DNA from 3 places in the Streptomyces armeniacus genome. Region 2 is predicted to be linked to each of the others. Evidence: riboswitches for the same ligand, from Rfam matches in the RefSeq annotation. Region 2 holds a riboswitch; each other region holds the start of a gene.
What was found. Region 2 has a riboswitch for cyclic di-AMP ahead of DVA86_RS19485 (transglycosylase family protein). Riboswitches for the same ligand answer to the same signal wherever they lie in the genome.
Positions count from the first base shown of each region.

Region 1: linked by a shared signal. The riboswitch ahead of DVA86_RS12750 (M23 family metallopeptidase) and the one ahead of DVA86_RS19485 (transglycosylase family protein) in region 2 are both predicted to bind cyclic di-AMP.
Region 3: linked by a shared signal. The riboswitch ahead of DVA86_RS10020 (C40 family peptidase) and the one ahead of DVA86_RS19485 (transglycosylase family protein) in region 2 are both predicted to bind cyclic di-AMP.

Region 1 covers NZ_CP031320.1:2,941,520-2,951,004, reverse strand. Annotated here, with positions in the region: gene DVA86_RS12780 (VOC family protein) at 1-355, shown strand, start outside; gene DVA86_RS12775 (thymidine kinase) at 415-1,209, opposite strand; gene DVA86_RS12770 (alkaline phosphatase family protein) at 1,322-2,509, opposite strand; gene DVA86_RS12765 (DUF5998 family protein) at 2,563-3,162, opposite strand; gene DVA86_RS12760 (bifunctional acetate--CoA ligase family protein/GNAT family N-acetyltransferase) at 3,190-5,916, opposite strand; gene DVA86_RS12755 (HPr family phosphocarrier protein) at 6,012-6,293, shown strand; gene DVA86_RS12750 (M23 family metallopeptidase) at 6,405-7,238, opposite strand; cyclic di-AMP (ydaO/yuaA leader) riboswitch at 7,254-7,414, opposite strand; gene DVA86_RS12745 (M16 family metallopeptidase) at 7,642-9,009, opposite strand; gene DVA86_RS12740 (M16 family metallopeptidase) at 9,054-9,485, opposite strand, start outside.
Region 2 covers NZ_CP031320.1:4,481,627-4,491,111, reverse strand. Annotated here, with positions in the region: gene DVA86_RS19515 (CaiB/BaiF CoA transferase family protein) at 1-631, opposite strand, end outside; gene DVA86_RS19510 (hypothetical protein) at 700-1,089, opposite strand; gene DVA86_RS19505 (alpha/beta hydrolase) at 1,211-3,004, opposite strand; gene DVA86_RS19500 (hypothetical protein) at 3,001-3,465, opposite strand; gene DVA86_RS19495 (metallophosphoesterase family protein) at 3,698-4,612, shown strand; gene DVA86_RS19490 (4'-phosphopantetheinyl transferase family protein) at 4,612-5,280, shown strand; gene DVA86_RS19485 (transglycosylase family protein) at 5,447-6,709, opposite strand; cyclic di-AMP (ydaO/yuaA leader) riboswitch at 6,714-6,893, opposite strand; gene DVA86_RS19480 (response regulator) at 7,319-8,335, opposite strand; gene DVA86_RS19475 (oxidoreductase) at 8,332-9,246, opposite strand; gene DVA86_RS19470 (RNA polymerase sigma-70 factor) at 9,481-9,485, opposite strand, start outside.
Region 3 covers NZ_CP031320.1:2,291,148-2,300,632, reverse strand. Annotated here, with positions in the region: gene DVA86_RS10035 (class II aldolase/adducin family protein) at 1-443, opposite strand, end outside; gene DVA86_RS10030 (hypothetical protein) at 572-925, shown strand; gene DVA86_RS10025 (alpha/beta fold hydrolase) at 927-1,745, shown strand; gene DVA86_RS10020 (C40 family peptidase) at 1,804-2,949, opposite strand; cyclic di-AMP (ydaO/yuaA leader) riboswitch at 2,958-3,116, opposite strand; gene pcrA (DNA helicase PcrA) at 3,282-5,780, shown strand; gene DVA86_RS10010 (M23 family metallopeptidase) at 5,916-7,655, opposite strand; gene icmB (coenzyme B12-dependent isobutyryl CoA mutase small subunit) at 8,122-8,532, shown strand; gene DVA86_RS10000 (DUF5691 domain-containing protein) at 8,657-9,485, opposite strand, start outside.

The DNA of each region.
Region 1 (9,485 bases), 1.5 Mb from region 2:
CGAACTCGTCACGCGGGAGACCTCGTCCGTCGGGAAGTTCTATCCGGCGGTGTTCGGCTACGAGGCGGAGGCCGTCGTCTCCGCCGACTTCGACTACGTCACGCTGCACCTCGACGGCCGCCCCGTCGCCGGAGTCCACGGGGTCGGGCGGGACCTGCCGCGCGACCGCGGGCCGCACTGGGAGACGTACTTCGCCGTCGAGGACACCGACGCGGCCGCACGACTGGTGACGGAGCTGGGCGGGCATGTCGTACGGCCGCCGCGGGACTCGCCGTACGGGAGGCTGGCCACGGTGATCGATCCGGAGGGCGCGCAGTTCAGCGTGATCAGGCTGGCGGAGCGGGACGGCGGCTGAGCGCTACAGCCGAGCCTGAGGGCGGCTGAGCGGCACGGCAGCCGTTCGGCGAGGCCCGGTCAGGACGAGGGCCGGCCGAGCGGGGCGGTGCCCGGCGTACGCGCCGGCGCCGCCCCTCCGTTCGTTGCCCCGCCGCTCGCCCCGCCGTTCGCCGCCCGGCCGCCGTTCCCTGCGGGCGGCGGCACGGGCGCCGCGTCGACCGGCAGCACGTCGGGCGAGAGCGTGGCGGCGCCCGCCGCGGCCGCCGTCAGCCGCCTGCGGTGGTGGCGGCGGCACAGCACCTCGTAGCCCACGTCGCCCGGTACGTCACCGGAGGACGCCGGTCCGGTCATGTCGCCCACGACCACCTGCGCGCCCTCGACGACCATCCGGCCGCTCACCGTACGGGCGTTGTGCGTGGCCCGCGCTCCGCACCAGCACAACGCCTCGACCTGGAGCGCCTCGATCCGGTCGGCCTGCTCCATGAGCCGCTGGGAGCCGGGAAAGAGCTTGGTGCGGAAGTCCGTGGTGATGCCGAAGGCGAACACGTCGATGCCCAGGTCGTCCACGATCCGCGCGAGCTGGTCGACCTGTTCCGGGGAGAGGAACTGCGCCTCGTCCGCGATGACGTAGTCCGTACGGCCGCCCGCGGTCAGGTGCCGCACCAGATGGGAGTGGAAGTCGAAGCCCTCGCCGGCCTCGATCGCCTCGGTGACGAGGCCGAGCCGGGAGGACAGCCGGCCCTCCCCCGCCCGGTCGTTACGGGTGAAGATCATGCCCTGGAGGCCGCGCGCCGACCTGTTGTGCTCGATCTGGAGCGCGAGTGTGGACTTGCCGCAGTCCATCGTGCCGCTGAAGAAAACCAGCTCTGGCATGGGGGGATCGGGCCTCTCCTGGGTGAAGTGCGGGCGCGGGGCGGCGAGTTGCGTACGGGCTCGGCCGGGGACACGGTCGCGTACGGGCTCCGGTGCGCGTACGGCGGTCAGTTCACGTGCGCACCTCGAGCAGCGGCACCAGCTGCTCGGCGGGGGTCGCCGAGCCGTGCATGCCGATGAGCGCGGACTCCTTGGGCTCGGTGCGGTTCGCGACGATCGCCACGTCGCCGCTCATCGCGGCCACGACGTCGCCGATGCGGCCCCGGACCCGGGCGTCGACCCGCGGCCCGAACCAGCCCAGCGCGACGGCCTCTTCGCGCGTCGCGACCCACGCGTGCCCGGCGAGCACGTCGCGCCAGACGGCGGCGACGTCCGCCGCCGCGCCCGGCACCGCGTACAGGTGCCGCATCCGGCCCTCGCCGCCGAGCTTGGCGACGCCCGCGCTCAGCTCCCAGTCCTCGTCGAAGTCGAAGCGGGCACGCGGGGTGGCGGGGACGTCGACCATGCCGTGGTCGGCCGTGATGTAGAGCGCCGAGCGGGCGGGCAGCTGCTCCGCGAGGCGCTGCGCGAGCCGGTCGACGTACTGGAGCTGGCCGCGCCAGGCGTCAGAGTCCATGCCGTAGCGGTGGCCGTTGCCGTCGAGTTCGGCGTAGTACGTGTAGACGAGGGCGCGGTCGCCGGCGCCGAGGCGTTCGGCGGCGAGGTCCATCCGCTCCTCGCCGGACAGCCGCCCGTGGAAGGTGCCGCCGGACAGCGCGATCTTGGTGAGCGGGGTCTGCTCGAAGTGCGGCGCGGAGACCTGGCAGGTGGCGACGCCCGCTGCGGCGGCGCGCTGGAACACCGTCGGGTACGGCTGCCACTCGTACGGGTCGGTCCAGGGGTGCCAGCGCAGCTGGTTCATCAGCTCGCCGGTGTCCGGGTTGAGGGCGGTGTAGCCGGGCAGGCCGTGCTCGCCGGGCGGCAGGCCGGTGCCGACGGAGGCGAGCGAGGTCGCGGTGGTCGAGGGGAACCCGGCGGTGAGCGGGGTGCCGCTGCCGTTCGTGGAGGAGCCGAGGAGGGACGTGAGGAACGGCGCCTCCTCCGGGTGCGCCCGCAGCGCCTCCCAGCCCATGCCGTCGACGAGGAACACGCAGGCGCGGTCGGCCGGTTGCAGCGTCAGCCCCGGCGCGGAGCCGTCCGGACCGGCCGGGTCCGGTACGCCCTGTGCCGCCGCGACGGCGGGCAGCAGGTCGGCGAGGGAGCCGTGGCCGTAGCGCGGTACGGGCGCGGTACGCGGGTCGAGGGGCGTCTCCTCGTCCAGCGGGTCCCCGGCCCCTGGCTGCCCCGTCGCGGGCTGCGCGGTGTCGCCCTGTCTCACCGCGCGGGCCCCGGCCGCGCGGCCACAGTCGCCTCGGAGAGTGCCTGTGCGAAGTCGAGCGCCTGACGGACCGTCTCCGGGCCGTCGCCCGCCTCGCTGACGCGCAGCGAGAGGTCGTCCGCGGTGGTGGAGCCCGTGTAGCCGTGGTCCGCCTCGCAGTTGGGGTCGCCGCACGCGGCGGGCTCCATGTCGATACGGGAGACCGCGCCCCAGCCGATGGTCAGCACCACCTCGCGGGGCAGCGTGCCCGGCGTGTACGACTCGGGGTCGGCGACCACGCGCGACAGCACGACCGACGAGATGCGCTCCAGCTTCACCGACTCGGTGGAGGTGGTGGCGTACGGCGCGGGCGACGTGCCGTCGGCGGCCTGCTCGTCGGTGTGGCTCACGATGAAGCGGGTGCCGGTGAGGACAAGGACGGTGACGTGGCGACGCACCTCGTTGGAGTCGAACGTGGTCTCCTGGTGCACCAGATACGAGGCCACCGGCTCGCCGCCCACCGCCGCTTCGACGGCCTCCGCAACGAGTGCCGGGTAATAGCCACTGCGCTCGATCGCCGTGCGCAGCCCTTGCGTCGTCGTACTGGTCTTCGCCATGGGGCCATCCTACGGCGCTGCGGAGGGTCAGTAGGCAGGCAGTCGGCGAGGGCCGCTGTCGTCCCGTACGGGCGGTTCCGCGACCCGTACGGCCGCGCTCAGCACCGTCACGCCGTGCGGCGCGACGACGACCGGTTCGAGGTCGACGGCGACGATCTCCGGATGGTCGTCGAGCAGCCGCGAGACCCGCAGCAGCAGCTCCTCCAGGGCGCCGGTGTCCACGGGCTGCGCGCCGCGCCAGCCGAACAGGATGGGCGCCGAGCGGATCGCGCGGATCAGCTCGGCGACGTCCCGGTCGGTGGCGGGGACGAGCCGGTGCGCCATGTCGCCGAGCAGCTCGGAGGGCGTACCGGCGAGGCCGAAGGAGAGCACCGCGCCGATGGACTGGTCGACGGCGGCGCGTACGACGGTGTCGACACCGCGCGGCGCCATCGCCTGTACGACGGGCCGCAGTTCCCCGGCCGAGCCGAGCGCGCCGGTCACCTCGGCGAAGGCGCGGCGCAGCTCGGACTTGCCCGGCACGTCGAGCCGTACGCCGCCGAGGTCCGCCCGGTGCCGCAGATGCGGGGCGGTGGTCTTGAGCGCCACCGGGTACCCCAGCCTGCGCGCCGCCGCCACGGCGTCGTCCGGGGTGGGTGCGGGCAGGGTGGGCTGCACGGCGATGCCGTAGTGCCCGAGCAGCGCGGACGCGTCGTCCGCCGCCAGCGGGATGCTGCGCTGCACCTCCGGGGTCGCGCCGGGGACGCCCGTACGCGCCGCCCCCTCCCTGCCGCGGTGCTCCTGCCGCGTGGCGCGGGCCAGCAGCTCCGCCGCGGCGGACTCGTCCACGTCGAACTCGGGTACCCGGCCGGGCGACGCGGCCGAGCGGCGCCAGGCGGCGAGGCGTACGGCGTGGGCGAGGGCGCGTACGGCGCGCTCGGCCGCCGGGTAGGCGGGGATGCCGCGCTCGGCGAGGGCGGCCTCCAGCCCTTCGATGGCGAGGTGGACGACCGCCACCGGCTTCACGGACCCGGCCGCGGCCTCCTGGACCGCGTCCGCGAGAGCCGCGACCGGGGTGTCGTCGACCCACGGGATGACCGTGACCACCACGGCGTCCGTCTGCGGGTCCTCGACGGCCTCGCGGACGGCGCGGCGGAAGTCGGCGGGGGTGGCGGCGGTCGTCAGGTCGGTCGTGGGCAGCGGGCGGAGCCCGTCGGTGAGGGACGCGTCGTAGGTGAGCAGGCCCAGCGACTCGGTGTTGCCGAGGATGGCGACGCGCGGGCCGTGCGGCAGCGGCTGGGACGCCAGCAGGATGCCCGTGTCGATCTGCTCCGTGACGGTGTCCACGGTGATCACACCGGCCTGCCGGAGCAGCGACGAAACGGTGGAGTCGGGCGTACGGGAGGCGGGCGCGGCGTGTCCGGGCGGCGGCGCGCTGCCGCTGTGCCGCGCGCCCTTGACGACCACCAGCGGCTTGCGTACGGCGATCCGCCGCGCGATGCGGGTGAACTTCCGCGGGTTGCCGATCGACTCCAGGTACATCAGCACCACGTCGGTGTCCGGGTCGTCGTCCCAGAACTGGAGCACGTCGTTCCCGGACACGTCCGCGCGGTTGCCCGCGGACACGAACGTGGAGAGCCCCGAGCCCCGCCGGTGCAGCCCGGCCAGCAGCGCGATGCCGATCGCGCCGGACTGCGTGAACAGGCCGATACGGCCCCGCGCGGGCGACGCGGGCGACGGCGTCGCGTTCAGCCGTACGTCCGGGTGCGTGTTGACCACCCCGAGGGCGTTCGGGCCGATGACCCGCATCCCGTACGCGCGTGCCTGTCGTACGAGGTCGCGCTGCGCCTCCCGCGTGAACTCCGCGGACAGCACGACCAGTCCCTGCACGCCGCGCTCGCCGCAGTCGGCGGCGACCTCGGGCACCCGCGCGGCGGGGACGGCGACGACCGCCAGGTCGACCGTCTCGGGCAGGTCCCCGACGCGGGGGTACGCGGGGACGCCCGCGAGCTCGGCGGCGCCGCTCAGCGCCGCGTTCACGGCGTACGTACGGCCGGTGAACCCGGCGTCGCGGAGGCTGTCCAGCACCGAGCGGCCCGCGCCGCCGGGGGTGCGGCTGGCGCCGATGACGGCGACGGAGGCGGGGGCCAGCAGGCGCTGTACGGAGCGGCCCTCCGCACGCTGCTCGCGGCCGTGCATGACGGCGAGGGACTGCTCGGTGGGCTCCAGGTCGAGGGTGAGCCGGACCGCGCCGTCCTCGAAGCTGCGGTGCGCGGAGTAGCCGGCGTCGGTGAAGACCTTGATCATCCGGGCGTTCGCGGGCAGCACCTCGGCGATGAAGCGCCGGATGCCGCGCTCGCGGGCCACGGCCGCGATGTGCTCCAGCATCGCGGAGGCCACGCCGCGGCCCTGATGGTCGTCGCGTACGAGGAAGGCGACCTCGGCCACGTCCGCGGGAGAGGTGGCGGGGCGGCCCTCGGCGTCGACGCGGTCGTAGCGGACGGTCGCGATGAACTCGCCGCCCACCGTGGCCGCGAGGCCGACCCGGTCGTCGTAGTCGTGGTGCGTGAAGCGGCGTACGTCGCGGTCGGAGAGCCGCGGGTACGGGGCGAAGAAGCGGTAGTACTTCGACTCGTCCGAGACCATCTCGTAGAAGGCGACGAGCCGGTCCGCGTCGTCCGGCGCGATGGGCCGTACGCGTGCGGTGCCGCCGTCGCGCAGGACGACATCCGCCTCCCAGTGCGTGGGGTAGGCGCGCTCCGCCTCGGTTCGCATGGGGTCAGGGTAACGAGCGGGCCCGGTGTTGTCGGCGCTCGCGCGCACCGTGCGAGACTGGTCTAGACAACAGGAACGATCTGAAGGGTTACACCATGGTTGAGCGCCGCGTCTCCGTCGGCTGGGCCGAGGGCCTGCACGCCCGCCCCGCCGCCATCTTCTGCCGTTCGGCCGCCGCCGCGGGCGTCCCGGTGACCGTGCGCAAGGGCGACGGCGACCCCGTCAACGCCGCCTCGATGCTCGGCGTCCTGGGTCTGGGCGCCGAGGGCGGCGACGAGATCGTGCTGGCCTCCGAGACGGACGGCGCCGAGGACGCGCTCGACCGGCTGGCGAAGCTGGTCTCCGAGGGCCTGGACGAGCTGCCGGAGACGGTCTGAGCCCGGAGTCCGACTGAGCGCGGCGCCCGCACCGGGGCGCCGCACCCGCGACATGGGACAGCCCCGGCCGTTTCGGCCGGGGCTGTTCACGTGCGCTGGTGGCGCTGGTGCTCAGAGGCTGACGCCGTGCTGCCGCAGATACGACACCGGGTCGATGTCCGAGCCGTAGTCGGGGCCGCTGCGGGCCTCGAAGTGCAGGTGCGGCCCGTTGCTGTTGCCGGTGTTGCCCGACAGGCCGATCTGCTCGCCCGAGGTCACGCTCTGGCCCACCGACACCTCGACGGACGACAGGTGACCGTACTGCGTGTACGTGCCGTCGGAGTGCTTGACCACGACGTTGTTGCCGTACGCGCCGCCCCAGCCCGCCTCGACGACCTCGCCCGCGGCGACGGACCGTACGGAGGTGCCGGACGACGCGTGGAAGTCCACGCCGGTGTGGGTGCCGGAGGACCACATGCCGCCGCCGGCGCCGTACGGCGTCGAGACGTACGAGCCCTCGATCGGCGAGACGTAGCCGCTGATCGCGGCGCGCTTGGCCTCCGCCGCGCGGGCCGCACGCTGCTCCTCGGCCTCACGGGCCTTCTCCGCCTTCTCGGCGGCCTTCTTCCTGGCCTCGGCCTCGGCCTTCTTCTTCGCCTCGGCCGCGGCCTTCGCGCGCGCCTTCGCCTGCGCCTCGGCGGCCGCCTGCTCGGCGGCGCTGGACTGGCTGCTGGCCTGCTCCGTGAGGGAGTCGGCGAGGGAATCGCCCAGAACGACGGTCTGGGTCAGCCCGGTGTCCGCGGTGTCCTGCACCTGGGGCTGCCCGGACGCGGCGGCTCCGGCGGGGGAAGCGAACGAGCTCATGACGCCGACGGTGGCGAGGCCGGCGATGCCGGCGAGGTTCGCGCTCGTACGGTTGGCGCGGGTGGGCCGGCGGTGCCGGCCCGTGGCACGGGTGAACGCCATGCTGACGGCGTGCTCCTTTCCTTCCTTCTCGCCTACCGGGTTAGCTGACGGGTTCGGAGCAGGAAGGTCTCCTACGGGCCGCCTCGTGCGAGGCCGCCCGATTCACCCCAGGGACTTCGTGGTTGGGTCCCCGGCTCCCCTGGCTCGCGCCGTGGGGGACTCGGCGATGGCTGTACGTCGGCCGCGGTTGCGGACACTTCTGACGGACAGCCGGACCGACGCTAAGCGGGAGGTCTCCCAACCACCAAGCAGATCCGGCTATTTGTCGCGCACGCCACAGCGCAGCTCGTACATCACAGAGGAATCAGACAAAAGGGCGCCCGTCTGTTTGCTCGGTTCGCCCCCGGGAATCGCTCAGATCCCCGGGGGCACCGCTCTTACGTGCAGCGCACGCGCGTTTCGGCTAACCCGTGACGACCGTCACCTCGCCGATGCCCAACTCCCGTACGGGGCCGGCGATCTGCTCCGCGTCCCCGACCAGGATCGTGACCAGCCGGTCCTCCGGGAAGGCGCTGACGGCCGCCGCCGTCGCCTCGACGGTGCCGGTCTGGGCGAGCCGCAGATACGTCTGCGCCTGGAAGTCGTCCGGCAGGTGCTGCTCCACCTGGTCGGCCAGGGTGTCCGCGACGGCCGCCGCCGTCTCGTACTTGAGCGGCGCGACGCCCACCAGGTTCTGCACGGCGGCGTCGCGCTCCTCGTCGGTCAGCCCGTCCGCGGCGAGCGTACGCAGCACCTGCCACAAGTCGCCCAGCGCCGGGCCCGTGACGTCCGTGGCGACGGAGCCGCTGATGGCGAGCATCGCCGCGCCGGAGCCGTCCGGCGCGGAGCGCAGCACCTGTGCGAAGGCGCGGACGCCGTACGTGTAGCCCTTCTCCTCGCGGAGCACGCGGTCCAGCCGGGAGGTGAGGGTGCCGCCCAGGCAGTACGTGCCGACGACCTGCGCGGGCCACACGCTGTCGTGCCGGTCGGCGCCGATACGGCCGATCAGCAGCTGCGTCTGCACGGAGCCGGGCCGGTCGACGATCACCACGCGGCCCCGGTCGTCGGCCGTGATGGGCGGCGCCTGCCGCGGCTCGGCCGCCGAACCGGTCCACGCGCCGAGCGTGTCGGCCAGCGCCTGGTCCAGCTCGACGCCGGTCAGATCGCCGACGACGACGGCGGTGGCCGTCGCGGGCCGCACGTGTGCGGCATAGAACGCGCGGACGGCCGCCGCGTCGATCCGCTCCACGGTCTCCGCGGTGCCCAGGCGCGGCCGGGAGATCCGGGAGTCCGCCGGGAACAGCTCCCTGGACAGCTCCTTGGCGGCGCGGCGGGCCGGGTTCGCCAGCTCGTGCGGGATCTCGTCGAGCCGGTTCTGCACCAGCCGCTCCACCTCGCCCTCCGGGAAGGCGGGAGCGCGCAGCGCGTCGGCGAGCAGCCCCAGCGCACGCGGCAGCCGGGACGCGGGCACCTCGAGCGAGACCCGTACGCCGGGGTGGTCGGCGTGCGTGTCCAAGGTGGCGCCGCAGCGCTCCAGTTCGGCGGCGAACTCCTCGGCGTCGTGCTTGTCGGTGCCCTCCGACAGCGCGCGGGCCATGATCGTGGCGACGCCGTCCAGGCCCTCGGGCTCGGCGTCGAGCGGCGCGACCAGGTTGACGTCGACCGCGATGACCTGCTGGCCGGGTCGGTGGCAGCGCAGCACGGTCAGGCCGTTGGGCAGGGTGCCGCGCTCGGGGGCCGGGAACGCCCAGGGGGTGGGCTCGCCCCCGGACGGGCGGGGGTGGAAGTCCATCGTGGTCTCCGCGGGCGTCGTCCCCGCGGGAGAAGCGGTGTCGCTCACTGGCCGGTCTCCTCGGCTGCGGTCTGCTGCTGCTCGGCGGGCGCTGCGCCCTCAGCGGCTTCGTAGTCGGTCTGGTCGGCACCGGTCTCGTCGGCGTCGGTGTCGGTGTCCTCGGCTGCGGTCGGCTCGTACACGAGCACCGCCCGGTTGTCCGGGCGGAGCCGGGCCCGCGCGATGTCCCGCACCTCCTCCGGGGTGATCTCCAGCACCCGCTTCACCGCGCTCAGGGCGAGCTGGGCGTCACCGAACAGCACGGCGTACCGGCAGAGTTCGTCGGCGCGGCCGCCGACCGTGGCCAGCCGGTCCAGCCACTCCCGCTCCAGCTGGGCCTGCGCGCGCTCCAGCTCCTCCGCGCTCGGGCCCTCCTCGGCGAACCGGGCCAGCTCGTCGTCGACCGCGGCCTCGATGTCGGCGATGTCCACCTCGGC
Region 2 (9,485 bases):
AGTGGTTGACCAGCCCGGACAGCAGCGACGTCAGCAGCGAGACCTCCACGCGCTGGCCCTCACCGGTGGCGTCGCGATGCCGCAGCGCGGCGAGCACGCCGAACGCGGCGTGCAGCCCGGTCAGCACGTCCACGAGCGCGACCCCGGCCTTCGTACCGCCCTCCCCGGCCGGCCCGGTCACGCTCATCAGCCCGCCGACGGCCTGCACGATCAGGTCGTAGCCGGGCAGACCGGCGCCGCCGTCCGCACCGAAACCGGTGATCGAGCAGTGGACGAGCCGGGGGTTTACGGCGCGCAGCGCGTCGTAGCCGAGTCCGAGCCGCTCCATGGTGCCGGTGCGGAAGTTCTCCACGACCACATCGGCACGGGCGGCGAGGGTCCGGGCCACCTCGGCGTCGGCGGGGTCGGCCAGATCGAGCGCGACGGAGCGCTTGTTGCGGTTGAGCCCGAGGAAGTACGTGCTCTCACCCCCGGCGAACGGCGGCCCCCAGGCCCGCGTGTCGTCCCCGCCCCCGGGCCGCTCCACCTTGATCACCTCGGCGCCGAGGTCGGCCAGCAACATGGTGGCGTACGGCCCGGCCAGCACCCGGCTGAAGTCGACGACGAGCAGCCCGCCCAATGCCTCGGCCATGGCCGGAATCTAGCGGAGGGGGACTGGACAATCAATCCTGGATCCAAAATCCGGTTGATGGCGCACCGTCAGCTGTCTTGCCCCGCGGGCTCTCGGTAGCAGGGAGACACGACCGTTACGGCGATGAGTGACGTATGCGGCGACTGCTTGTCCTCCAGCATCAGCTTGATGTTGACGGAGAACCCGGTCTTGCCGTGCTTGGCGACGATCTCCGGAGTCTTGGCGGGGGACTTGTCCGGGCCGTCCTTGCCGATCTCCCAGCCCTGTGCCGGGAGTCCCTCGCGAAGGCGTTGCATACCCGCGCTCAACTCGGTGTTCGGGGCTTCGTAGACGCTCCACGCGTGGCGCATCCGGTAACTTTCATCCCCGCCGGGGCAATCTGCCCAGCCGTCGACCAGCGCGCCGGACTCCGTGGTCTTTCCCTTGACGTTGATGATGTCCCTGATCTGACTCGACATGCTTTCGGTCTTGTCTTCTGCGCTAGTCTTCGATCGTTCTTCGAGAGATTCGGAATCCATGCTCTTCGAACACCCCATCAAGATGACGATTGTAAGGGACAGTGTGAGTGCGAATGGGATCTTACTGAAGCTCTGCACGCTCGTATCTCCCGGCGATAATAGCAGCTTGACTCGATAGGATTCGCGACTCCGGATCCCAGTATCCACCGTGACCCGCAGCGTCGGAGTCCAGTTGATTTGCCCCGAATGTTGAATCGGAAGGAACGAGGGGCGGGACACCGCCGCCGTGAACGAATCGGCCGAAGTGGCGAGTTGCCCAATCGGCTGGCCCGTCAGCCTCGGCGGCCCACATGTGGTCCCGGTCAACGCCAAGCCCCTCGGGGTTCTTGACCCTCATCCCGGGGCTGCCCGCCGCGATGATGTCGTCCGCCAAGGGATCGCCGCCCAGCTTTCCGATGGCGGCATCCGCCACCACCACACTGCCGTAGCTGTGTCCGATGACCGTGGTGTGGGAGGGGTGGCCGGTTGCTCCGTGGTGGGCTACTTCGTTGCCGTCAAGGAACTGCCTCAAGACGGGGCCGCCTTCATCGGCGTACTTACGTGAGGGTGATTCCGTGACAGGGTTGTCCGGAGCATCGTAATCGAACCACATGATGGTAGACGTGGATTGGTTGGGGGCATGCTGAGTGCTTTCCTGCCACAGGTTGTCCGTGCGTTCGATGTCCTTACCTATGGTTTTGATGTCCGTGTAGGTGCCTGGGACGTAGGTAGCCGTATGGTCAGCGGTGTCCGGGTTACCGCTGGCGAGAATGATTCTCCCGTTCGCTGCGCCTTTGGGGTCGAAGCCAAGAAGGTATGCCTCTGGGAGACCCTTCCTCCCGGTACGGTCAAACCGTTTCTGAATCGCGTCCATACCCTTCAGGGCCTCCTCCAGTTCGCCTCGTCTTTCACGAAATGGATCCCTCGTCAGGTATCGCCATGGCCCTTTGGGTGCCGACGGCAGTGCATTCAGCTCTGTCTGGTATGCGGCTCGCTTTTCGGCAAGCACCGTACGATTCGCTTCGTCCCGGACCTCCGCCGGGACGCCGTCCATGGCGCCGACGCTCGCGGGGTGCATGGAGATGTAGGCGTCCTGGTCCTCCGCTGACAGTCCCTGCCACCAGTCTGCGTTCTCCTTCGGGGTGCCACCCTTCGGGGGGGCCTCGATCTTGTCGAGGTAGGCTTCCGCGCCTTTGCGGACGCCTTGCATGTCCTTGTTGGCATCGACCCAGTCCCCGTGCGAGACGTCGAGGTCGTCGTCAGCCTTGAGCCGTCGCAGCTTCGGGGCCCACTTCTCGTCGGCGTCGGTGGCTTCCTTGACGGCCTGGGCGATGCGGTTGGCGTAGCCCTGGGCCCTTCCGCGGTTGGGGTTGGGGTCGAAGCGGGCCGCTTGGTCCTCGATGGCGCTGGCCGCATCGTCGGCGTCACCGCCCGGATCGATCGGGTTCCCTGTATGGCCGTTCGCCGCCCGGCCGGTTACCGTGCCGCCTTCCGGTGTTCTGCCGTCGACCTTCTCGCCGGCGGCGGGGTAAGTGACGGAGCCATCGGGGTTCGTTGTGAACTTCTCCGCGCTCACGTCCGCCAGGGCGGCGTCAAGCTTCTTCTTCGCTGCTCGGAAGTCGAACGCGAGCCCGTTGAGCGCCGTACTCGCCAGACCGCATTCGACCTGTACGTAGTGGAAGTTCTTGCCTAACTTGCGGAGCTGTTCGGCTGCTGCCTCGACGGCTTCACCCTCCAGGGCAGCCTGCATCTTGGCGGCGTACTCCTGCTCGACGCGGTCCTTGGCAGAGCTGGCCATGTCACTGGCCTTCTTGTAGCCGTCGGCCGCGCTCTCGAATTCATCGGGCTTCAGGCTCTTGAGCGTCGCGAAGTTCACGGCCACCGGCTCCCGTCTTGGCCGCCGATGGCCGGGGTGTCCTCGTACCGATCGTTCAGGCCGTCGAACGCTCGCTTGGTCGCCTGGTCGTTCTTGTAGTGATCATTCCCGGCCTTCTCGAGCCGGTCCTGGAGCACGGCGCACCGTCCGCTCACCTTGCCGAGGTACTGCTTCCAGGACGTGTACAACTCCCTCTGCGCGGCACCGCTCTGGGTCTGACCACCAGTGACGCTCCCCTCACCGAGCCCTGCCTGGCCCTCCGCGAGATCGCCCAGGCCTTTGTCGATGCCCTTCTTGAGAGAGCCCACATTTGTCGCCGCCGTGCTCCATGCCTTCTTGTCAGACCGCATGCCGCCCGGAGCCGATGCCCAACCCGGCTCGTCGCCGGCGCTGGCCAGCTTCAAGCCGGAGTCGCGCGAGGCGTCTTCCACCAGCTGCGCCCACTGCTGCTCCCAGGCCACGAAGCCCCCCCTCGTTACGTAGTGTGAGCGTTCACGTACGGGCATCGACGGTAGCGGAGACTGTCAGCGGCGGCATGAGTGCCCGTACTCAGGGCGGGCGTACGGGAGTTGGGTGCCGGTGTCGTACGGGGTGGGCGTGGGGGCGGGGTGTCGTCGTGGGTGGGTACGCTGGGCCGTCGTGCGCGCGGTGCGAGGCAGTGCGCCGCGCGGGGGCAACAGGGGGAGGCTGTACGTGTCGTCGTCGGGAAGACTGCTGGCTGTCAGCGATCTGCACGTGGCGTACAAGGAGAACCGCGCCGTCGCGGAGGGCCTGCGGCCCGGTTCGGACCAGGACTGGCTGCTGCTGCCGGGCGATGTCGCGGAGAAGTTCGAGGACATCGAGTGGGCGCTGGGGCTGCTGAGTTCCCGCTTCGCGAAGGTGATCTGGACGCCGGGCAACCACGAGTTGTGGACCCATCCCCAGGACACGGTGGAGCTGCGCGGTGAGAAGCGGTATCTGCGGCTGGTGGAGCTCTGCCGCGAGCTGGGGGTCGTGACGCCCGAGGACCCGTACCCGGTGTGGGAGGGCGGGGACGAGCCCGTCACGGTGGTTCCGCTGTTCGTCGGGTACGACTACTCGTTCCGCGCCCCCGGCACCTTCACCAAGGAGGAGTCGCTGCGCGTCGCGCACGACGCGGGGGTCGTGTGCACGGACGAGTATCTGCTGCACCCAGACCCGTACCCGAGCCGGGACGCCTGGTGCCGCGCGCGGGTCGCCGCGACCACGGAGCGGCTGGAGGGGATCGACCCCGCGCACCGCACGGTGCTGCTCAACCACTATCCGCTGGTGCGCGAGCCCACGCGGGTGCTGCGGTATCCGGAGTTCGCGCAGTGGTGCGGCACCGAGCTGACGGCCGACTGGCACACGCGCTTCCGTGCCGCCGCCGTCGTCTACGGGCACCTGCACATCCCGCGCGTCACCTGGCACGACGGGGTGCGGTTCGAGGAGGTGTCCGTCGGCTACCCGCGCGAGTGGCGGCCGCGGCCGCCCCGTACGCCGCTCCGGCAGATCCTGCCGGAGCCGTCCGCGGGCGGGTCTTCCGCGGGCGGGTCTTCCGCTGCGGGAGCGTCCGCCGGGTCGGCTGGTGCCGCGGGGCAGGGCCGCTGATGATCGAGGAGATACTGCCCTCCATCGTCCTCGCCGAAGAGGCGTACGACGACACGTCGCGCGGCGGCCCCGGTGCCGCCCTGTACCCGGAGGAAGCCGAGGTCATCGCGAAGGCGGTGGCGCAGCGGCGGCGGGAGTTCACGACCGTACGGGCGTGCGCGCGCGCCGCGTTGGGGCGGCTCGGGCTGCCGCCCGCGCCGCTGCTGCCCGGCAAGCGCGGGGCGCCGCAGTGGCCCGACGGCATCGTCGGCAGCATGACCCACTGCGAGGGCTACCGCGCGGCGGTCGTGTCCCGCGCGTCCCGATCCCTGGCGATCGGCATCGACGCCGAACCGAACGGGCCCGTGCCGGACGGCGTCCTGGAAGCGATCTCGCTTCCGTCCGAACAGAAATGGGTGAGCGCGCTTTCCGCACGCCGGCCCGAAGTGCACTGGGACCGGCTGCTGTTCAGTGCGAAGGAGAGCGTTTTCAAAACGTGGTATCCGCAGACGGGAATCGAACTCGACTTCGTGGAAGCGGAAATCGAGGTCGACGAATCCGAACGGACCTTTGAGGCGCGCTTCCTGGTGCCCGCGCCGTTGATCGGCGGCACGCACATGCGCGGCTTCTCGGGCCGCTGGCTCGTACGGGACGGGCTGATCGTGACGGGTATCCATCTGCCGCGGTAGGTCTTCGCCGCACGTGCCGCTTCCGGCCGGTCGCGTATTCCGCCGGACCCTCGCTGTGCGGGTCGCGCGCCGTGGCGGCGGGATGGGGTGGGCGCTGGTATGCGCAGAGGGCGCCGTCCCCATTCGGGGGCGGCGCCCTCTTGGGCTTGCCGGGTGGGGCCTTCGGTCAGACCGAGACGCCGTTGGCGCGGAGGTAGGCCAGCGGGTCGATGTCCGAGCCGTAGTCCGGACCCGTACGGATCTCGAAGTGCAGGTGCGGGCCGGTGCTGTTGCCGGTCGAGCCGGAGAGGCCGAGCTGGTCGCCCGCGCCGACGGTCTGGCCGGCGGAGACGGACAGCGAGGAGAGGTGGCCGTACTGGCTGTACCGGCCGTCGGAGTGCTTGACGACGACCTCGTTGCCGTACGCGCCGCCCCAGCCGGCGGAGACCACGGTGCCGCTGGTGACGGCCTTCACCGGGGTGCCGCTGGAGGCGGAGAAGTCGACGCCGGTGTGGCTGCCGCTGGACCAGCTGCCGCCGGAGGCGCCGTACGGGGTGCTGGCGGGCGCGTCGACCGGCTTCTGGAAGCCGCCCTTGTTGCTGTCGGCGGAGTCGGCGGCCTTCTCGCCACCGTTCGACTCCGGCTTGGGCGCCGGCTTCGACTCCTGCTTGGGCTGCGGCGCCGGGGCCTCGGGGCGGGCCTCGGAGCGGGAGGCGTGGGACTTGGTCGCGCCCGAACCGTCCAGGGAGAGCCGCTGGTCGGGGTAGATCAGGTCGGGGTCGTCGCCGATGACCTCGCGGTTGCCCTCGTAGACGCGCTCCCAGCCGCCCGCGACGCCCTGCGACTTGGCGATCTTGAAGAGGGTGTCGCCGGACTTCACCGTGTAGTCGGTGGGCTTGGCGTCGCGCTTGCTCCGGTCGGCGGCGGGCGCGTCGTCGCGCTTGTCCGCGCCGGCGGCCGGGGCCTCGGCCTTGGGCTGGCTCTTCGGCTCGGCCTTGGGCTCGGCCTTGGCCTCGGGCTTCGCCTGCGCCTGGCCGCCCTGGCCCGACGGGTCGATGTCGGGGTCGCCGCTGTTCTGCGAGAGACCGGCCTTCGGGCCGCAGTTCGGCCAGGCGCCCGGGCCCTGCTCGGCCAGCACCTTCTCGGCGATGGCTATCTGCTGCTCCTTGGTGGCCTGGTCGGCGGTCGCCGCGTACTCGGTGCCGCCGAAGGACTCCCACGTGCTCTGGCTGAACTGCAGGCCGCCGTAGTACCCGTTGCCGGTGTTGATGCTCCAGTCCCCGGTGGACTCGCACTGGGCGACCTTCTCCCAGGTGTCCACCGAGGCGGCGTTCGCGTTGCCCGCGCCCATGAGGGGCAGGGCGATGCCCGCGCCGCCCGCCGTGAGGGCGAGGGTGGCGCGCGCGATGCGCTGGGTGCGGGGGCGGCGGTGACGTCCGCGTGCAGACATAGTGGTGCTTCCTCTCCTACGCCTGCGAGGTGAGCTGTCGGGTTCGGGCTGGAGTTGCCCGGTCACGCACGAGTGTGTTGTGGCCACACTGTCCGCGTGACTTCACCCCAAGCCGTCCGGTGCTGTGGCGCACGGCCGGCACTTACCTGGGTCCCCCGCTCCTGCCGTTCGGTGACGTTGGCTCCTCCACCGGGCGGCAGGACTAGGCGTCCCGGCGAGGCCCGCCGCGTAAGTTGCGGCGGGATTCGAAACGAAAACACAACCAATTCGTCCCGGCAAGGAGCGTTCGTTTACCCATGCCCGGCTCCGGGAATTCGAGGGGCCCCGTATACACGGTGTGCTGCGGGCCGTTACCTCTCCGTTAGCTTCGATCTTTGCTGTGGCAACGCCAAAAGGGCCGCATGCCAGGAGAGTTGACCGGACGTAAGGCATTGCCGTGCGGTGAGTGACGTATTGCCGGGGGCGGTTCTGTTAGTCACGTCACGCCGCATCGCAGACGGTCTCATTCACGCCGAAACGACTGAAACGGACTTATTGCTCTTAGGGGATATGCGGCTCAAGTTGCTCGCCAAGTCTCGGTGAATGTCGGGAGTTAGCCGCTTCCGTACGTCACTGTCTGCCTTGGTCCGGGTCGGCCGCCCCCGCAACGCCCCCCGCGTGCCCCGGCGGTGGGGTGGCGTGATAACGGCGCTCGGGGCGCCCCGTCGTGCCGTAGCGGAGTGTCACCTCGGCGCGTCCGGTAGCGACGAAGTGCTCGAGGTAGCGGCGGGCGCTGACCCGGGAGAGGCCGCTGCGTTCGGCGCACTCGGAGGCCGAGAGTCCTTCCGGGCAGCCGTCCAGGGTGCGCCGTACGAGCGCCGCCGTCTGCGCGGTGAGCCCCTTGGGCAGGCTGGGTGCCGCCGTCGCGGCGCGCTGTCCGCCGCCGCGCGGCCCACCGCCGTACGCCCCGCCGTACGTGCCGCCCCCGCCCGGTGCGCCCTCCGTGCGGTCGCCCGCGGAGGCCGCGCGGCCCGCGCCCGTACGGACACCCCTTCCGTTGCCACCGCCACCGCCACCGCCACCGCCACCGCCACCGCCACCGCCACCGCCACGGCCACCGCCGCCGAAGACCCGGTCCAGGTCCGCCTGGTTCGCCGCGCCCAGGTCCGCCAGCTCCTGCCGCCTGTGCGCGTACTGCAGCAGCCGTTCCCGCAGGGTGCCGCCCTCGAAGGGCTTGACGATGTAGTGCACGGCGCCGCCGCGCAGTGCGCCCCGTACGGTCTCCACGTCCCGTGCGGCCGTCACCACCAGGACGTCGACCCCGTGTGTGCCGGGCTCCTCGGCGGCGCGCAGCTCACGCAGCACATCCAGGCCCGAAATGTCCGGAAGGTACATGTCCAGCAGTACCAGCTCCGGACGGAGTTCCCGCACGGACGCCAGCGCCTCGGCGCCGCTGCGTGCCTCCCCGACGACCGTGAAGCCCGGGGTCCGCTCGACCAGCGTGCGATGCAGCCGGGCCACCATGAAGTCGTCGTCCACGACGAGCACGCGGACGGGCGGTCCGGCGACACCGGCACCGTGGCGGCGTCCGCCCGCGGTGCCGGTGCCGGTGCCGGTGCCGGTCCCGCCGCTGGTGCCGCCGTTCATCCCAGCGCCCCGTACCGCACGCCGGTGAGCCGCTCCGACGCCGTCCACAGCAGCTCCGCCGCCACGTCGTTCCGCGTCCACGGGGCGCGCCAGGACGGGCCGGGGGCACCGCGTACGAGCAGCACGCGCGGGCCGGTGAACGAGTCCGGTACGACACCGGGCGCGGTCGCCGCGTACAGGCTGGGCGCCGCGCCCAGGTCCGGCGGCGAGGCGACAACGGTGTTCGCGAGCCGCATGGCGCGTTCGCCGGCCCGCCGGCCGGCCAGGCGCGGGCCCTTGGTCTGGAGTTCCGTCGCGGAGTAGCCGGGGTGCGCGGCGGCGGCGGTGAGCGCGTGTCCGTCGGCGCGCCGGGCCAGTTCGCGGGTGAAGAGGAGGTTCGCCGTCTTGGAGCGGCAGTACGCCTCCCAGCGGCGGTAGCGGTGCTCGCTGTTGAGGTCGCGGATGTCGATGTTGGCCAGCGCGTGCATCATGCTCGACACGGTCACCACCCGCGCCGACTCCGACGCCAGCAGCCGGTCCAGCAGCAGGCCGGTGAGCGCGAAGTGCCCGAGGTGGTTCACGCCGAACTGCGTCTCGAAGCCGTCGGCGGTCCGCGCGTACGGCACGGCCATCAGCCCGGCGTTGTTGACGAGCACGTCGAGCCGGTCGTACGGCAGCCCCGCCGCGAAGGCCCGTACGCTCCCCAGATCCGCCAGGTCCAGCGGACGGAACTCCGCCCGCGCCTCCGGCACCTCGGCCAGCAGTCGTTCGACGGCCGCCTTGCCGCGTCGCTCGCTGCGGCACGCGAGGACGACCCGGGCGCCGCGCCGGGCCAGCTCCCGCGCGGTCACCTCGCCGAGCCCGCTGTTGGCACCCGTGACGACCGCAGTGCGGCCGCTCTGGTCGGGGATGTCCCGTGCTGTCCAGCCCATCGCCCGTCGTACTCCTCGCCTCGCCGCCGGCCGCCTGACCCGTGAGTGGCGTCTCCTCGGAGGCCACAGCGTTGCGCCTGCCCCTTATACACGTCTGCAGCTGCCGACGAAGCCTTTAGCGAAGGACTCGGGGCACGTCGGAGGATGATCTCTATGTCCACCCCTAAGCCTTCGTCGGCCGCGTCAGATGGGTCTAGGGGACACCTCATCCCTCCACCCCCCTCACCTCACGGGTCACG
Region 3 (9,485 bases), 2.2 Mb from region 2:
GCGCACGCGTCCTGCGTGATCGGCTCCAGCGGCTCGCCGAGCGCGGCCAGCGCGCGCCCGTACGTGGAGTGGCTGTGCGCGACGGCGACCACCTCGGGCCGGGCCCGGTGCACTTGGGCGTGCACGACGAACGCGGCCTGGTTCACGTGGTAGCCGCCCTCCACGACCTGCCCGTCGCCGTTCACGAGGATCAGCTCGCTGACGGTGATGTGCCCGAAGGGCACGCCGAACGGGTTGACCCAGAAGCAGTCCTCGAACTCCGGGTCCCGCACGGTGACATGGCCCGCGACGCCCTCGTCGTACCCGTACCTGCCGAACAGCCGCAGCGCCGCCGCCAGCCGCTCCTTGCGGTGCTGCCGCAGCTCGTCGCCGGACAGGCCGTCGGGCGGCAGGGCGAAGTGCAGCCGGTCGGTGGGTATCGGGGCGGGTGTGGGCTGGGACATCGCGCTTCCTTCGGTCCTCCGCTGGTGTCGGGCCCGGCGTGTACGCGCGGGGTGTCCGGCATTCAAGCACGCCCGTCCGCACCCCCTCAGGGCGGCCGCCGGAGGCGTGCTCGCTAGGCTCGCGAGCCATGGAGACTCTGATCAATGTCTTTGTGGGCCTGCACATCGTGGGTATCGCCGCGCTGCTCGGCGGCTTCTTCTTCCAGCTGAAGGAGATGCGCGCCGGCGAGGCCCGGATCGTGCCGGGCATGCTGCACGGGGCGCTGACCATGCTGGTCACCGGAGTCGCCCTGGTCGGCCTCAACCAGGCCGACGACGCCGAGGTGAACAACGTCAAGATCGGGATCAAGCTCGCCGTCCTGGTGGTGATCCTCGGGCTCGTCTACGTGAAGCGGGACGAGGAACGGCTGCCCGCGGCGCTGTTCGGTACGGTCGGCGCGCTGACGACGGTGAACATCTTCATCGCCGTCCTGTGGACCTGACGTGCGGTCAGCCCCCGACTCCGCCGCGCTCGCCGCCGACGGCGCCCGCATCGCGTACCAGCAGCGCGGCCCCGCCGCCGGCGCGCCGCTCCTGCTGCTCTCCGGCCAGTCCAACAACCACCGCTGGTGGGACCGCGTACGGGACGACTTCCACGCCGAGGAACGGCACCGCACCGTCACGTTCGACTACCGCGGCACCGGCGACAGCGACAAGCCCGACGAGCCGTACAGCACACGGCAGTTCGCCGAGGACGCGGTCGCGGTGCTGGACGCGCTCGGGATCGAACGCGCCGACGTCTACGGCACCTCCATGGGCGGCCGCGTCGCCCAGTGGCTCGCCGCCCGGCACCCGGACCGCGTCGGCGCGCTCGTACTGGGCTGCACCTCGCCCGGCGGCCCGCACGCGGCGGAGCGCGGCGACGACGTACGCCGGTCGCTGGCCGGCGGCGACGCGGACGCGGTCCGGCAGGCGCTGCTGGAGCTGATGTACACGCCGGAGTGGCTGGCCGGGCACCCCGGGCCGTACACGACCCTCGGCGACCCCGTCATGCCGCCGTACGCCCGCCGCCGCCATCTGGCCGCCAGCAACCGGCACGACGCGTGGGACGTACTGCCCGGCATCACCGCGACCACGCTCGTCCTGCACGGCACCGACGACCGGTTCAACCCGACGGCGAACGCCTGGCTCCTCGCGGACCGCGTCCCGGACGCCCGGCTGTACCTGCTGCCCGGCGCGCGGCATGCCTACTTCGAGGAGTGCCGCGCGACGGCGGGCCGGCTCGTACTGGACTTCCTGGCGGAGGCGGGGCGTACGGCCTGAGCGCCCGTACGCCCCGTGCCGCACGCGTACGGGCACGGGCACGGGCACGGGGCGGGTGTCAGCCGGGGCGCACCGCGCTGTGGAACGGCATGTAGTCCACCGACTCGTACTTCACGTCGTCACCCGGCTTGGAGGCGTGGATCATCTGCCCGCCGCCGACGTAGATCCCGACGTGGCTGATGTCGTCGTAGAAGAACACCAGGTCGCCCGGTTGCATCGCCGACTTGGCGATCTTCGTCCCGGTGTTCACCTGGTCGTAGGTGACGCGGGGCAGTGAGACCCCGGCGGCCTTCCAGGCGTCCTGCGTGAAGCCGGAGCAGTCGTACGAGTTGGGGCCGGTGGCGCCCCACACGTACGGCTTGCCCAACTGCGCCTTGGCGAAGGCCAGTACCTTGTCGACCTTGCCCGACGGCGTGTCCGGGGCCGGGTCGCCGCTGCCGGGAGCGTCGGTGTCGTCCTCGCGCTCCCGCTCGCGTTCGCGCGCCGCCGCCTCCTCGCGTGCCTTCTCCGCCGCCTCACGGGCCTTGCGCGCGGCCTCGGCGCGCTTCTTGCGCTCGATCTCCGCGAGCCGCGCCTTCTCCTCGGCGGTCAGCTTCGACAGCAGCTGCCGCGCCTCGGAGAGCTTGGACTGGACGTCCTTCTTGCTCTGCTGGAGCGACTTCTGGGCCGAACTCAGCGAGCTGAGCTGCCTGGTGGCCTCGGCGCGCTTCTCGCCCGCCTCCCGCTGCCGGTCCTCGAAGTCGGTGACGGCCTGCTTCTGGCGGCCCGTCATCCGCTCCATCAGCTGCTTCTGGCTGAAGTAACCCTGCGGGTTCTCGGTGAGCAGCAGCGTCGCGGTGCCGGTCATGCCGCCGGTGCGGTACTGCTCGGCGGCGTACTGGCCGAGGGCGCGGCGCGCGTCGTTCACCTTGGCGGTGCGCTTGGCGACCTCGTCGAGGATGCCGTCCACCTTCTCGCGCTGGGTGTCGGTCTTCTCCTTCGCCGCGTTGTACTGCTGGGTCTTCGAACCGGCCTGCTGGTAGAGCTTGTCGACCTTCTTCCTGACCTCTTCCAGCGTCGGTTTGTCCTTGTCGTTCGGTGCGGCGTTCGCGCTCTGGGTGAGCAGCGTGACGGACGCGAGAGCGGCGGTGGTGACCCCCACCGCGCCGGTACGGGACGTGGCGGACTGGAGAATCCGGGTGCGCGGCTTGCGATGCGACGCCAAGGCCAGCGACTCCTTCCAAGGACCGCCTACCGGGTTAGCTGTCGGGTTCGGGCCTCGGAAGGCGGCCCTACGGAACACGCTGGGTGCGCGCTCCGATTCACCCCGTCTCGTTCGTGTCGGGTCCCCGGCTCCGGCTGTGGGGCGGCCGGACTCGGCGGAGGCAGCCCGTGTCGACGCTTTCGCCGACAGGGGGCGCGGGCCACCTGGCACGGCACGGTAGCGAAGGTGTGGGGCTGATGTGAAGGCTGATGTTCGATACGTCCGATATCTTTCTGTGACCTCAACGGTCTCGGACGTAGACTGTCAGTGCGGCGGCCTAGACTCGGACGACGATGAGCAGCCTCTTCGACGACAGCTTCCTGGCGGACCTCGAGCACCAGCAGCCCGAGGCGGACGCGCCCCCGCCGCCCCCTGAGGGAACGCCCGAGGACACGGGCTCCGAGCCCGTGCCGGACGACCTCTTCGCCGGCACCTTCGCGGGGAGCGGCGGGCGCGACGCGTACCACCGCGACGGCGCCCCGCGCACCGTGATCGACCCGGAGGCGCTGCTGGAGGGGATGAACGAGCAGCAGCGGGCCGCCGTCGTGCACACCGGCTCGCCGCTGCTGATCGTCGCGGGCGCCGGCTCCGGGAAGACGCGGGTGCTCACGCACCGGATCGCGTATCTGCTGGGCGCGCGGCGCGTGCACTCCGGGCAGATCCTCGCGATCACCTTCACCAACAAGGCCGCGGGCGAGATGAAGGACCGCGTCGAGGAGTTGGTGGGCCCGCGCGCGGCGACGATGTGGGTGTCGACGTTCCACAGCGCCTGCGTCCGCATCCTCCGCCGGGAGAGCAAGAAGCTCGGCTTCACCTCCAGCTTCTCGATCTACGACGGGGCGGACTCGAAGCGGCTGATGGCGCTCGTCTGCAGGGATCTGGACCTCGACCCGAAGCGGTTCCCGCCGAAGGCGTTCAGCGCGAAGGTCTCGAACCTGAAGAACGAGCTGGTCGACGAGGAGGACTTCGCGGCCCGTGCCGCCGACGGTTTCGAGAAGACCCTCGCCGAGGCGTACGCGATGTACCAGGCGCGGCTCCGCGAGGCCAACGCCCTGGACTTCGACGACATCATCATGACGACGGTGCACCTGCTGCAGGCGTTCCCGGACGTCGCCGAGCACTACCGGCGGCGGTTCCGGCACGTGCTCGTCGACGAGTACCAGGACACCAACCACGCGCAGTACACCCTGGTCAGGGAGCTCGTCGGGACCGGCGAGCCGGAGCCGGGGCAGGAGCGCGCGGAGCTGTGCGTCGTCGGCGACGCGGACCAGTCGATCTACGCGTTCCGCGGCGCGACCATCCGCAACATCCTCCAGTTCGAAGAGGACTACCCGGACGCCACGACCATCCTCCTGGAGCAGAACTACCGCTCCACGCAGACGATCCTGTCCGCGGCGAACGCGGTGATCGAGCGCAACGAGAACCGCCGCCCGAAGAACCTCTGGACGCAGGCCGGCGAGGGTGCCCGTATCTCCGGGTATGTCGCGGACACGGAGCACGACGAGGCGCAGTTCGTGGCCGAGGAGATAGACCGTCTCACGGACGCGGGCGAGACGAAGGCGAGCGACGTCGCCGTCTTCTACCGCACGAACGCGCAGTCCCGTGTATTCGAGGAGATCTTCATCCGGGTCGGGCTGCCGTACAAAGTGGTCGGCGGCGTCCGCTTCTACGAACGCCGCGAAGTCCGTGATGTGCTCGCCTATCTCCGGGTGCTGGCGAATCCGGAGGACGCCGTGCCGCTGCGGCGCATTCTCAACGTGCCGAAGCGCGGCATCGGAGAACGCGCCGAGGCGATGATCGACGCCCTCTCCCTGCGCGAGAAGATCACCTTTCCGCAGGCGCTGGTGCGGGTCGAGGAGGCGTACGGAATGGCGGCCCGTTCGGCGAACGCGGTCAAGCGGTTCAACACGCTGATGGAGGAGCTGCGGACGATCGTCGAATCCGGCGCCGGCCCGGCCACCGTCCTCGAAGCCGTCCTGGAGCAGACCGGGTACCTCGCTGAGCTGCAGGCTTCCACCGACCCGCAGGACGAGACCCGGGTGGAGAACCTCCAGGAACTCGCCGCCGTCGCCCTCGAATTCGAGCAGGACCGGGGCGAGGACAATCCCGGAACGCTCGCCGAATTCCTGGAGCAGGTCGCACTCGTCGCCGATTCCGACCAGATTCCCGACGAGGGTGAGGGCGAGGACAGTTCGGGTGTCATCACGCTGATGACGCTGCACACCGCGAAAGGCCTCGAATTCCCCACGGTGTTCCTCACCGGACTGGAGGACGGCGTGTTCCCGCACATGCGGGCACTGGGCCAGACGAAGGAGCTGGAAGAGGAGCGGCGGCTCGCGTACGTCGGAATCACGCGCGCCCGCGAACGGCTCTATCTCACGCGCTCGGTGATGCGGAGCGTATGGGGGCAGCCCTCGTACAATCCGCCGTCCCGCTTCCTGGAGGAGATTCCCGACCAGTACGTGGAGTGGAAGCGTACGGGTGCGGCTGCCGGGGGCGCCGGCGCTGCCGGTGGCGGCGGCGGGATGGCGCCGACGTCCGGGATCACCACCTCGTTCGCGTCACCGTCCGCGGGCGGGCGCCGCGGCCCGAGCGGCTTCGCGACCAGGCGGGCCACCGAACGGCCCGTCGTGGCGCTGTCGGTGGGCGACCGGGTCACGCACGACAGCTTCGGGCTGGGCACCGTCATGGGCGTCAAGGGCAGCGGGGACAACGCCGAGGCGACGATCGACTTCGGCGACGAGAAGCCGAAGCGGCTGCTGCTGCGGTACGCGCCGGTGGAGAAGCTGTAACCGGGACCGGCGGCGGGCCGGTCCGCGGACTCGCGGGCCGGTTCTCGGAACGGCTTGCGGACTCGCGGAACGGCTCGTGGGTCAGCCCGGCGGGACCGGCTTGCGGGCTGACCCGGCGGACTGACCCCCGGCGGGCTAGCCCGGCTCGATGCCGTGCGAGCGGAACCACGGCATCGGGTCGACCGCGGAACCGCCGCCGGGCCGTACCTCGAAGTGTAGGTGCGGCCCGGTGGAGTTGCCGGAGTTCCCGGAGTAGGCGATCACGTCACCGGCCTTGACCGAGCCGGAACGGATCTTGGTACTGCTGAGATGGCAGTACCACGTCTCCGTGCCGTCCTCCGCGGTCACGATGGCCATGTTGCCGTAGGAACCGCCCCACTTGGTGGTCACGGTGCCGTCCGTGGCGGCCTTCACGGCCGTGCCGTAGCTGGCCGGGAAGTCGATGCCGGAGTGCACCGACATCCAGTTCACACCCGCCTGCCCGTACTGCGCGCTGATCCCGGTGCCTTCCACCGGCGCGGCGAACTTCGGCCGCATGGCCTCCTTGCGCGCCGCCTCGGCCGCCTTGCGCTCGCGCTCCTCTGCCTTGCGCTTCTTGAGGTCGATGCGCTCCTGCGTACGGCTGGCGCGGTCGGCGAAGTCGTCGGCGTCGGCGGAGAGTCCGGCGAGCTGGGTGTCGAGCTTGTTGTTGGCGGGCGTCGGCTTGACCTCGCGGTCGGGCGACGCCTGCGTGGTCGTCTCACCGCCCTCGCCGTCGCCGCTGTCGCCCGAGACACCGGTGACGGAGGCTGCGGCGATGCCCGCCACACCGAGGACGGCCACGGAGGGCGCGGCGACGGTGAGCAGCGCGGAGCGCCGCGGCCTCGGCGAACGGCGGCGGCCGCGGCCGCTGGGCGACCCGGCGAGCGGAGCCGCCGGAGTCAGTACGGGCTCGGCGTCGGGGTGTTCGGCGTCGGCCGGGCCCTGCTCGGGCTCCGGGTCGAAGCCGTTGGCGTCGGGCGCCTGCGCGGCGTGCTCGTCGTACGGCCGCTCGTCGTAGGGCTGCTCTGTAAACGGCTGCTCGGTGAACGGCTGCTCGGTGAACGGCTGCTCGGTGAACGGCTCGTGCTCGTACGGGTGTTGGCCGTAGGCGGCGCCGTCGTACTCCGGCCGGCCGTACGCCGCGCCCTCGCCGGTGTCGAAGGTGGCGGTGCCCCAGGAGGTGGAGTCGTGGCCGCCGGTCTCGTACAGCGCGGCGTTCTCGTAACCACCGGTGTCGTAACCGCCGGTCTCGTACGCGTCGTACGCGCCCGAGTCCCACTGGGGTGCGGCGTACGCGCTCGCGTCCCAGTGCCCGGTGGCATCGGCGGTGGCCGGGGCGCCGTAGTCGGACTGCTCGGGGTGGTACTGCTGCGGGATGGCGCCGGCGGCCGGGTACCCGGTCTCGGACCAGAGCGCGCTGTCGTAGCCGCCGGTGTCGTAACCGCCCGTGTCGTAGCCGGTGACGGGGTAGGAGCCGCTGTCGTACGCACCGTTGGCGTACTGGCCCGTGGCGTACGCGCCGGTCTCGTCGTACGTGCCGGTGGCGTAGGCCCCCATGGCGTACGCGTCGCCGGGGTACGTGCCGGCAGGGTACGCGCCGGTGTCGTACGCCCCCGCGCCCTGGGCGTCCGGAAGGGAGCCGAAGAGCGGGTCTCCGTCGCCGTAGGCGACGGCGGCGAGATCGCTGAACGCGCCGGTGGCGTAACCGTCGTACCCGGTGACGGGGTAGCCGCCGGTCTCGTAAGTCGTGCCGTACGGCGCCTGCACGTAAGAGCCGGTGTCGTAGGCCGAGTACGAGAAGTCGGCAGCGGGGTCGGCCGGGAAGGAGTTTCCCGACGGGTGAGGGTCGTTCACCACCAACTTCACTTTCGCCTCGACGGCAGGGGCGGAGCAGCGAGGCGACTGTACCCGGCGGTATGCGATGGCGACAATCTTCCGCGGGTTTCCGGCCCCCAATAACCGGGCATTCAGCCGCCTTTCGGCGGACTGCGGGCCCGTACTCGGCGGGGTGTTCTATTTATGTTCGATATTGCCGGGGGATCAGAATGCCGCTCGGGCGTTTCTCCGCGAACTCCGTACGCGTACTCCGCGAGCCGGAACGGATGCCGGGGCGGACACCCGGGCGGATCGCGCGGTCGCACGGCGTAGCCGCGTGTGTCCGTCTGTGTGATTTCCCCCTCCCTCCCCACCCCGAACCGAGCGGGATGCGGGATGCTGGCGAGACAACGTTCGTTAACTTCGGCAGGCCGAGCCGTGGCAGCGCCGGGCAGCCGGGCGACCGCGGCCGCTGCCGGGGGTGCCGTCGCAGATGGAGGCAGTGATGGGTGTGTCGGGTCCGATCCGGGTGGTGGTCGCCAAGCCGGGTCTCGACGGCCACGACCGCGGGGCCAAGGTCATCGCGCGGGCGCTGCGTGACGCCGGTATGGAGGTCATCTACACCGGGCTGCACCAGACACCCGAGCAGATCGTGGACACGGCGATCCAGGAGGACGCCGACGCCATCGGCCTGTCGATCCTCTCGGGCGCGCACAACACGCTCTTCGCGAAGGTGCTCGAGCTGCTGCGGGAGCGCGAGGCCGAGGACATCAAGGTGTTCGGCGGCGGGATCATCCCGGAGGACGACATCGCGCCGCTGAAGGCCCAGGGCGTGGCGGAGATCTTCACGCCGGGCGCGCCGACGACCGAGGTCGTGGAGTGGGTCCGCAGCCACGTACGCCCGGTGGCCGCCTGACCGTCGGCCCCGCGCGCCCGGAGCCCCTGAGCCCCCGGGGTCCTTGAACCTCGGAGCCCTTGTGTCCCTGGGGCCCTTGTGTCCCCGGGGTCTTGAGCCCGCAGGCGGTACGAGCCCCGGCCGGTTACGGCGCGCTCTCGCGCCCGTCCGCCGGGCCCTCCCCGTCAGCCGGTTCCTTCCCGCCGCCGTCCTCGCCGCGCAGCTCGGCCAGCATCACCGCGCGCAGCCGCAGCGTGGACACCAGCCGCTGGAAGGCTTCCGACCAGTAGCTCCCGGCACCGGGTGAGCCGTCCTCCGGCTCATCCGGAACGGCCGCCAGGGGCGCCAGCCGGTCCGCGTCCGCAGGGTCGAGACAGCGCTCCGCGAGGCCCATCACCCCGCTGAAGCTCCACGGGTAACTGCCCGCGTCCCGCGCGATCTCCAGGGCGTCCACCACCGCGCGGCCCAGTGGATCCGACCAGGGCAGCGCGCACACCCCGAGTATTCGGAACGCCTCCGACAGCCCGTGTGCCGCGATGAACCGGGCCGCCCAGTCGGCACGTTCGTCCGCGGGCAGCACCGTCAGCAGCTTCGCCGGGTCGCCCGGACCGTCGGTGAGCGGGCCACTCGGCGGGCCGATCAGGGCCCGCGCCCATTCGGCGTCCCGCTGCCGCACGGCCGCCAGACACCACGCCGCGTGCAGGTCCTGCCGCCAGTCGTCGGCCACCGGCAGCGCGGTGATCTCGGCGGGCGTACGGCCGCCGAACCGCCCGGTCCACGCCGCCAGCGGCGCCGCCTCCACCAACTGCCCGAGCCACCAGGCCCGTTCGCCACGCCCGGACGGCGGCTTCGCGCTCACCCCGTCGCGCTGCATCGCCGCGTCGCACTCGTGCGGCGCCTCGACGACGATACGGACGCCGCCGCCCGTACGGTCCAGGCTCACGCAGGAGCGGGCCCGCTCCGCCATCCGGGCC